DNA from 3 places in the Pseudomonas reactans genome. Region 3 is predicted to be linked to each of the others. Evidence: riboswitches for the same ligand, from Rfam matches in the RefSeq annotation. Region 3 holds a riboswitch; each other region holds the start of a gene.
The links. A riboswitch is a leader RNA that binds a small molecule or an ion and turns the genes downstream of it on or off. The one in region 3 is predicted to bind cobalamin.
Positions count from the first base shown of each region.

Region 1 (3,270 bases), on a different contig from region 3:
AGTCTGCTTCTGTTTATGAAGAAGAGCTGGCAACGGAAAAAGAACTGGCCAATTTCTCCGGTAGCAAGCCTTACCAGCTTCCTGTTCTGGCCGACAGCATTCTCGAACGCGGCATGTCCCTGATCGGTACCCGTTACCGTTTCGGCGGCACCTCTGAAGCCGGTTTCGACTGCAGCGGCTTCATCGGCTACCTGTTTCGCGAAGAAGCGGGTATGAACCTGCCTCGCTCCACCCGCGAAATGATCAACGTGGATGCACCGTTGGTCGCGCGCAACAACCTCAAGCCCGGTGATCTGCTTTTCTTCAGTACAGCGGGCCGCGGCCGTGTAAGCCATGCCGGTATCTACCTGGGCGATAACCAGTTTATCCACTCCAGCAGTCGTCGCAGTGGCGGTGTTCGGGTCGATAACCTGGGTGACAGTTACTGGAGCAAAACCTTCATCGAAGCCAAGCGCGCACTCGCCATGGCCCCGACGACGGTTACCGCTAGCAAGTAAACTTAAAGTGATACTTGAAGTTTGACGTGTAAGCGCTAGAATCCCTGGACATTGTTGTAATCCGTTCGCGCGAGCTTTGCTTGCGCGTTCTGGTTTTCAGCGTTCGGCAGCGAAAGCCGCATCCAGACCAGGATTGTTCTGCCCATGTCGACCTCGGCCCGCCTGATCCTTCTTCTTTGCGTCGCGCTGCTCAGCGCCTGCGCAAGTCGTCCACCGCCCGCGCCTGTAGTGGTTAAGCCCAAGCCGGTGTTCAACTATTCCACCCAGAATTTCTCGCCTGCGGCTGAAGATGTACTCTTCCGCGCGCTGGGCCTGGTCGGCACGCCTTATCGTTGGGGCGGCAACACACCGGACTCCGGGTTTGATTGCAGTGGCCTGATCGGTTTTGTCTTCCGCGACGCTGCTGGCATTTCCCTGCCGCGTACCACCCGTGAGCTGATCGTGATGCGCGCGCAGGATGTCAGCGAGCAGAACCTGCAGACCGGCGACTTGCTGTTCTTCGCCACGGGCGGCGGTTCACAGGTCAGCCACGCGGGGATCTACGTCGGCGAAGGCCGCTTTGTGCATGCACCGCAAACCGGCGGTACAGTGAAGTTGGACACCTTGTCCAAGGCGTATTGGCAGAATGCCTACCTGAGCGCCAAGCGCGTATTGCCGGGGAATCTGGCGCGGAATCCGTAAGAAGCAGCGGCAAGTTTCAAGCTTCAAGCTGCAAGGGGGGTGATGCCTGCCTGCAGCTATCTGCTTGAAGCTTGCAGCTCGCCCCCCAACCTACTACCCTTCGCCGCTTGTTCCAGGTGCTCTGTGACCCATGGGTCGACGGAGTGAAACAGGGAAGCCGGTGAGTGAGCGCACTTGTACACAGTGCCGCCGCGATTCCGGCGCTGCCCCCGCAACGGTAAATGAGTCAAGACGCTGCCTTTTGCCACTGTATCGCTCGCGATATGGGAAGGCGCAGCGTCGGTCTGCGCGTCTATAAAGCGCGCGCCACTCATGAGCCCGGAGACCGGCCTGCAACATCCAACAGCATCACGGTGGGCGATGCTTGGCTGTCTGTTTTTTTCTTTTTCCTGCCCGCCGTTTTTGTCCAGCCCCAACGGAGAGCTGCCATGACCGATTCCCCCGACCGCGACGAACGCCACCTGGCGCGCATGCTGCGCAAAAAAGCCGTGATCGATGAACGCATCGCCAATTCCCCGAACGAGTGCGGCCTGCTGCTGGTGCTGACCGGCAACGGCAAAGGCAAGAGCAGCTCTGCGTTTGGCATGTTGGCCCGGGCCATGGGTCACGGCATGCAGTGCGGTGTGGTGCAGTTCATCAAGGGGCGTAACAGTACCGGTGAAGAGTTGTTCTTCCGCCGTTTCCCCGAGCAAGTGCGCTTTCATGTCATGGGCGAAGGCTTCACCTGGGAAACCCAGGACCGCCAGCGCGACATCGCCGCCGCCGAAGCCGCCTGGGCGGTTTCCCGTGAGCTGCTGCAGGACCCGTCCATCGGCCTGGTCGTACTGGATGAGCTGAACATCGCCCTCAAGCACGGCTACCTCGACCTGGACCAAGTGCTCAGCGACCTGCAAGCCCGCCCGCCGATGCAACACGTGGTGGTCACCGGCCGTGGCGCCAAGCCTGAACTGATCGAAATGGGCGATACCGTCACCGAAATGGGCATGCTCAAGCACGCGTTCCAGGCCGGTATCAAGGCACAGAAGGGCGTCGAACTTTGAATCAGCCCCGTCATTGCCCGGCCGTCTTGATCGCCGCACCGGCGTCCGGCCAGGGCAAAACCACCGTCACCGCCGCACTGGCCCGTTTACATCGCAACCTGGGGCGCAAGGTGCGCGTGTTCAAATGCGGCCCGGATTTCCTCGACCCGATGATCCACGAGCGCGCCAGCGGTGCGCCGGTGTATCAATTGGACATGTGGATGGTGGGTGAGCAGGAAAGTCGCCGGTTGCTGTGGGAAGCGGCGGGGGAGGCGGACCTGATCCTGATCGAAGGCGTGATGGGCCTGTTCGACGGCACGCCATCCAGCGCCGACCTGGCGCGACACTTCGGCGTGCCCGTCTTGGGCGTGATTGACGGCACCGCCATGGCCCAGACCTTCGGCGCGTTGGCCCTGGGTCTGGCGCGTTATCAGCCAGACTTGCCGTTCGCCGGCGTGCTGGCCAACCGCGTCGGCACCCTGCGCCATGCGCAATTGCTTGAGGGCAGCCTCACCGAAGGCCTGCGCTGGTACGGCGCGTTGTCTCGCGAGACCGGTATCGAGCTGCCTAGCCGTCACCTGGGTTTGGTGCAGGCGAGCGAACTGAATGACCTCGATGTACGCCTGGATGCCGCCGCTCAAGCGCTGGGCAGCAGTTGTGAAGTCGCCTTGCCGCCGCCAGTGACCTTTGCTGCACCGGAAGTGATCGAAGCCAAGCCACTGCTCAACGGCGTGCGCATCGCCGTGGCCCGTGACGAAGCCTTCGCGTTCACCTACGGCGCCAGCCTTGACCTGTTGCGGGCAATGGGCGCTGAGCTGAAGTTTTTCTCGCCGATCCACGATCGCCAATTACCGGACGCCGACAGCCTCTACCTGCCCGGTGGTTACCCGGAACTGCACCACCAGGCGCTGTCGGAAAATACCCCGATGCTTGACGCCATCCGCGCTCATCATGCCGCCGGCAAACCGCTGCTCGCTGAATGCGGCGGCATGCTCTACCTGCTGGACTCGCTGACCGATGTCGACGGCACTCGTGCCGAACTGGTCGGCTTGCTGCAAGGCGATGCGGTAATG
Region 1 is NZ_JACAQP010000015.1:60,470-63,739, reverse strand. It holds gene HX793_RS18195 (C40 family peptidase) at 1-497, shown strand, start outside; gene HX793_RS18190 (C40 family peptidase) at 642-1,178, shown strand; cobalamin riboswitch at 1,276-1,526, shown strand; gene cobO (cob(I)yrinic acid a,c-diamide adenosyltransferase) at 1,607-2,218, shown strand; gene HX793_RS18180 (cobyrinic acid a,c-diamide synthase CobB) at 2,215-3,270, shown strand, end outside.
Region 1: another riboswitch for cobalamin. It lies ahead of cobO (cob(I)yrinic acid a,c-diamide adenosyltransferase); the one in region 3 lies ahead of cobW (cobalamin biosynthesis protein CobW).

Region 2 (3,270 bases), on a different contig from region 3:
CGCCGCCCACACCGATCAACGCCACCAGCACCGCGCCGGTCGAGGCGCCGGCGCTGATGCCCAGCAGGTACGGATCGGCCAGCGGGTTGCGCAACAGCGATTGCAGGATCACGCCGCACGTCGCCAGCCCGGCGCCGCACGCAGCGGCGACCAGGGCGCGGGTGAGGCGGTAGTTCCACACCACGCCTTCGTCGATAGGGTCGAGCACGTAGCCAGCCGCCCACAGTTTGTTGGCGAGGACTTGGAGTACCACCTGCGGCGAGATGGCGGTTTCGCCGATGGCCACGCCCGCGAGTACGGCGGCTAATAGCAGGGCCAGGGCGAGTAGGGTGCGTATCATTTGGTTAGATCGTAGCCGTCGATGGCCGTGGCCAGTTGTTCAAGGCCGTCGAACGTGCGGATGCTGGCCTGCAGCGCCAGGGCGTCGAGGATGATGATGCGGTTGTTTTTCACCGCGTCCATGTTGCGGGTGACCGGGTCGCTGCGCAGGAAGGCCAGTTTCTTTTCATGATCGTCGGCAGGGTAGCGGCGGCGGTCCATGCGCGCGATCACCAGCACGGTCGGGTTGGCCTTGGCGAGGGTTTCCCAGCCGACGGCGGGCCACTCTTCGTCGGACTGCACGACATTATGCAAACCGAGGGTTTCCAGCATGAACTCCGGAATGCCCTTGTGGCCGGCCACATAAGGGTCACTGGCCATCTCGGAACTGGAGAACCACACCAAGGCGCTGGCTTGCTTGAGGCCCTTGCTCTGCACGGTGGCGACGGATTTGGCCAGGCGCGCCTTGAGTTCTTCGTTCAGTTGTTGGCCGCGTGCCTGCACGTCGAAGATCTCGGCGAGTTGGCTGATGCTTTTATAGATCGTCTCGATGCGAAACGGCTCCAGCCGCGTGCCGTCGGCGCCGACCAGGTTGTCCTTGCCTTCGCAGTCGGAGGGCAGCAGGTAGGTGGGAATCTTCAGTTCATGGAATTGCTCGCGGGTGCCGACCACGCCTTGCGGCCCGACCACCCATTCCAGCTCGGCGGCCACCAGTTGCGGGCGCTTGGCGATCACGGCCTCAAAACTTGGCTCATTGTTGGCCAGGCGCTCGATGGTGTCGTTCTGCGCTTTGTACTGTGGCAGTACGCTGTTGAACCACAGCGAGGTGCCGACCACTTTATTGCCCACGCCCAGGGCGTAGAGCATCTCGGTGGCGGCCTGGCCGATGGTCACGCTGCGGGCCGGGGCTTGCTGGAAGGTTAGGGTGCTGCCGCAGTTTTCCACGGTCAGCGGGTAGTGGGTGGGTGCGGCTTGGGCCAGGGCACAGAAGCCCAGACCGGTAAGCAGGGCGGTAACGCGTGGCAGCATGGGGCTATCTCCGAGTGAAGCGTGCGTGCCATTCGGAAATACACCCTCGAGCGCTGTGGTAGCGACAGGCAAGAATGTCCTTCCCGGACACCCCGCCGGTTAGTAGTTGAGCTCGAGCCGGCAGGTCTCCTGACTGATGCGTCGTCGCCCGGCTCCGGCCTTCCCGGACAAGGTCCAGTGGCATCAAGGAGCAGGCTCAGCACCTACAGTTGCGGGGGCAGTTCCGATTGGCGCGGGTGTGCCGCGCTTCGGATTCCCTATTAGTCCCGTTTGGGAACCGGCGCGGTATGGTAGTCGATCACGCGGTTGAACGGGAGGGCGTGAAGTCAACGGTAGCTCTCTGGCGGTCAGGCTCCTATGATGCTCAGCCCATGGATCGCTTTATCACAAGGAATACACCGTGAAATCATTTGTCGCGCTCGTCCTTATCGCCACCCTGGCCGGTTGTGCCACTCAGGGTAAATCTGAACAGCAGATTCTCGACGAGGCCTCCACCGCCTATGTCAAGTCGATGCCCGCCGACTCAGACAAACTGCGCTTGCACACGATGAGCATCCCTAAAAGCGGTATGTTCGGCGACACCCTGGCGATTTCCCTGGCCGGCGACCAAAACGCTGCCAGCCTCAGGGGCGAATTGCTGAATACCAAGCGCTTGGGCGACGTGTTCTTTTTGATCATGGGGGCCGGCACGCCGGTTGATGTTGCCGTGATCGGCAAAGCCGTCGAAGGGCAGGATTTGAAGGGCCTGCAGATTTACTACTCGGGCACCGACGCACAGAAAGACCTGGTGCGTGCGGCGGTCGAGAAGTCGCAGGCGCAGTTTCATTACATCAGTGCGCAGTGAGGGGGCGGCCAAAGGGCGCAAGTATCCACACCTCGCTGGGTACGGCGCTGGCGGCTTGACGGTCGGCCGCAATCTTACTGTTACTCCTGCGATTCAGAATGTGGGAGCTGGCTTGCCTGCGAAGGCGGCCTGACAGCTGGCCTGGATGTTGGATCAGACCGGGTACATATCCGTTATTTAGGTAATGGCGGCTATGGGTTCCGCTCTTACAGCGGGTCACTTTTTGAAGAGCGCAAAAAGTAACCAAAAACGCTTCGCCCCAACACTCGGCACCTCGCCTAGGCTCGGTGTGCCCGATCGCAGGCTTGAATCCGTGGGCCGCCGCGATGGGCCATCCTTGGCCCAGCGCGGCTAACCCGGCGTCCTGCCGGGTTACCCACGGATTCAAGCCTGCGTTCGGCCAGCGTGTTTGACGGGGCGCCTGAGATCAAAAGCCAGATCAAGAGCGGCTCGCTTCGCATCGTGGTTGGCGTGTGACGCAGTTCAACATGTGAAGCGTCGGTCAGAGACGAATGTCTTCAGGCCCCTGTATCAGCGCTTCAATCCGCGTGCCGGTGGCGCGCTCTTCGTTGCTGAAGCCGTCGTAGTCGGCCAGGTTGCCGAAGCGCAGACCGGTCAGGCGCTCGATCTGGATCACGCTGCGCTGGTAGGTCCTGAGCTGGCCGAACACCAGGTCGAGTTGGCCCAGTTCGCGGCTCTGGTCAATCATGTAGGCACTCGCGCTAGGCTTGCCGTTGTCGCTGAGGTAGGCGACCACTTTCCAGAACGCCTTGGGAATCTGCACGCCTCGGTACACCCGGTCGTCGTCGGCGAATACCGGGCCGGTGAACACCGTGGCGCGGGCTTTCCAGCGTTGGGTGTTGTCGAGGATGTAGTCTTCGAGTTCCAGCCAGGTCTTCTGGTTGAACCCGCTCATCTGCGGCGAGCAGTTGGTGAAATGGAAGGTATCGAGGTTGGCGGTTTGCGCCTCATCGCCCCAGTTGGGGTCTTGTCGGCGGACCAGGTGGCCGCGATCCAGGCCATTGCTGGCATACAGCGCTTCGCCCACCTGCGCGTCGACGGGCAGGCGGCCGTCATAG
Region 2 is NZ_JACAQP010000008.1:79,804-83,073, forward strand. It holds gene HX793_RS11535 (FecCD family ABC transporter permease) at 1-340, opposite strand, end outside; gene HX793_RS11540 (ABC transporter substrate-binding protein) at 337-1,347, opposite strand; cobalamin riboswitch at 1,450-1,644, opposite strand; gene HX793_RS11545 (hypothetical protein) at 1,748-2,191, shown strand; gene HX793_RS11550 (DNA/RNA non-specific endonuclease) at 2,694-3,270, opposite strand, start outside.
Region 2: another riboswitch for cobalamin. It lies ahead of HX793_RS11540 (ABC transporter substrate-binding protein); the one in region 3 lies ahead of cobW (cobalamin biosynthesis protein CobW).

Region 3 (3,270 bases):
GAAACGAGCGCATGAAAACCCCGCGAGCCGGGCACGCAGGGTTTGAACAGCGCCCGCCCACCGCGGGTTTGTTATCTGAATTTTTCGGGCCGGTCTCCGGGCTTGCGAGGGGGCTCTTGGAGGAGCCCTGAAAGCATCGCCTTCCCATGCAATTGCACAGTGGCTGTGACACTTCGCTCGCTTACCGTTGCGGGGGCAGCACCGGACTGGTCATATCGCTATGACGCACCGGTTTCCCGTTTCACCCTGTGAAGGGCACCCGAAACAAGACGTGTAGGAAAACATGGACGAGTAATGCGCGTCAAATACATGAGGTCAATGAGTCAAGTATTGTATGCCTCGTCCTTCCAGGAGGTCAGACAGTTTTACTCCTGAATGGGTAATTAACCCGCTTGGAACTGTTTTTAATCATATAGTCGAGGTTGGTGACGTCATAGCGTTCATCATCCTTGCCTGCGAACCCGAGGAAGCCGACACCAATATCCAATTGCTTAAGAAGTTCTGGACGTGCGAGTAACTCTCGGGCAACTTTTTTTGCCAGTTCGGGAATGTCACTGTCTTCGGCTTTTCTCAGTTCGTTGTAGTTGACATAACCATTACCTGTGGTGTCGTAAGTGGTATGAAAATCCTTGGCTAACTGTATCAGCTTGCGGTCACTCACCTGTGAAATCTCTCCCGCTTCTACGGCAACTGAGTCCAAATTAATTTGTCCGTCTTCGATGCCACCAGGGGGCTGGAGGTCGAGGTGTTTATAAAGATCAGGGCGTGCCAGAAACTCCTTCATCGTCTCTATTTGTTCTTGGGTAGCAGGTTCGCCGTTCTCTTGTGTGCCTTTTGCCATTCGATCGGCAGTATGGAGCGTGAAAAATTCGTTTCCCCAGGGATCAAGTGCAGGGGCCAATTCCAGTATTTTTTTCGTCAACGCTTGATCACTCAACGACTCAAGAGGGCGCGAGGTTGAAGTCAGGGAGGTTTCATTCAGTTGTGCGGGCTGCGGGGTGGCGTCGGTGCGCGTAGAGGCGATAGTAGACATGAGTTGATCTCAGTTGTGGTGTCTTAAATAGTCGTACGTCTAGGAGAAATCACGTTCATGGCTTCTTAACTAGACAGAATGTTTGTGTTGCCCTCCCTAGGTGGCGCAAGTCGTTTAATTGTTCCATGAACAGGGTTGATAAGTTTTTGCAAAGTAATACGTCATGTATTCGCGTCAATATGATCAGGCCTGCAATGTCGGCAGGCAGTGCGCTTGTTGATTCTTCCATAAAGCCCACTGACATTGACCATCCTGTCTGCACTGCGTAGCCTTGCACCCTCGAGGTTCTTCAGCCCCAGGCCGAAGCTAAGAAGGGAACGCGGTCCAAGCCGCGGCTGCCCCCGCAACTGTAAAGGGTTCAGCTGACTGCCACGCCACTGCCGAAAGGCGGGAAGGCGCAGCCAGCGCCGGTCGCAAGACCCGCAAGCCCCAAGCCAGGAGACCTGCCTCGCAACCGATTTTCTACTTCAACCGGGCGGGGTGATCCGGTGACGAAATCCGCTGCTGCGCACCGTCGCAGGGCCTATCGTCCCGTATGCCCGCCCCCAAGGGCATCCGATGAAAACACTGGCCAAACTCCCCGTCACCATCGTCACCGGCTTCCTCGGCTCGGGCAAAACCACCTTGCTGCGCCACATGCTCGACAACGCTCAGGGCCGTCGCATTGCCGTGATCGTCAACGAATTCGGCGAGCTGGGTATCGACGGTGAAATCCTCAAGCAGTGCTCCATCGGCTGCACCGAAGAAGAAGCCAACGGCCGCGTCTACGAGCTGGCCAACGGCTGCCTGTGCTGCACCGTGCAGGAAGAGTTCTTCCCGGTGATGCGCGAATTGGTGGCCCGCCGCGGCGACCTCGACCACATTCTCATCGAAACCTCCGGCCTGGCCCTGCCAAAACCGCTGGTCCAAGCCTTCCAATGGCCGGAAATCCGCAGCGCCTGCACCGTTGACGCCGTGATTACCGTCGTCGACAGCCCGGCTGTGGCCGCCGGCACCTTCGCCGCCTTCCCGGACCAAGTGGATGCGCAGCGCAAGCTCGACCCGAACCTGGACCACGAATCACCCCTGCACGAGCTGTTCGCCGACCAACTGGCTAGCGCTGACCTGGTAATCCTCAACAAGACCGACCTGATCAGCCCTGAAGACCTGGCCCGCGTGCGCCTGGAAGTCGCGGAAGAACTGCCACCCGCCGTCAAGATCATCGAAGCCAGCAGCGGTCGCCTGCCACTGGACGTGCTGATAGGTCTGGGTGCCGGCTCCGAAGAACACATCGACGGTCGCCACAGCCATCACGATCATCATCACGAAGGTGAAGACGATCACGACCACGACGCCTTCGACTCCATTTCCATCGACCTGCCGCAAGCCGACGAAGCACTGCTGCTCGACGCCTTGACCCAACTGGTGGTGCAACACGGCATCCTGCGCGTCAAAGGCTTCGCCGCGATCCCGAACAAACCGATGCGCCTGTTGATCCAGGGCGTGGGCACGCGTTTCGACAAGCACTTCGACCGTGCCTGGGGCGCTGACGAAGCGCGCATCACGCGCCTGGTGCTGATCGGTCAGGACCTCGACGCGGCCGGCCTTGAAGCGCAACTGCGCGCCGCCCTTAGCGTTTAACCCATGCACCTGCTCAGGACCCAGCCCGGTGGTTTCGTCTCGGACGACAATATTGCCGACCTTGGCCAAACCCCCGCTGACCTGGTGATCCTGTGCAGCGGCGATTCCAGCCTGGCGCTGCTGGCCGAAGCGGCGCAACAGTTGCCGGACGACTATCCCAGCTTTCGCCTGGCTAACCCGATGCAGGTGCAGAACCACGCCTCGGTCGACCTGTACGTCGATGAAGTGCTGCGCCACGCCAAGGTCATCCTGATCTCGCTGCATGGCGGTATCGGTTATTGGCGTTACGGCATCGAGCGTCTGGTGGAGTTGGCCGAAAGGGGCGTGCAGCTGATCCTGGTGCCGGGGGATGATCGCCCGGACCCGGAACTCAGTGGCCTGAGCACCGTCGACGTCAAAGCGCGTGATCGCCTCTGGCATTTCCTGCGCCAGGGTGGTCTGGGCAATGCGCTGGATTTCTATCGCTGCCTGGCCAGCACCTACCTGGACCGTGACTACGCCTGGGCCGAGCCGCAGACCCTGCCACGCACGGCGATTTATCACCCGCGCCATGCCAATGCTCGCCTGAATGATTGGCAGATGGATTGGAATGCCGAGTGGCCGGTGGCGGCGGTGCT
Region 3 is NZ_JACAQP010000041.1:2,992-6,261, forward strand. It holds cobalamin riboswitch at 71-278, opposite strand; gene HX793_RS27785 (hypothetical protein) at 356-1,033, opposite strand; cobalamin riboswitch at 1,299-1,498, shown strand; gene cobW (cobalamin biosynthesis protein CobW) at 1,592-2,653, shown strand; gene cobN (cobaltochelatase subunit CobN) at 2,657-3,270, shown strand, end outside.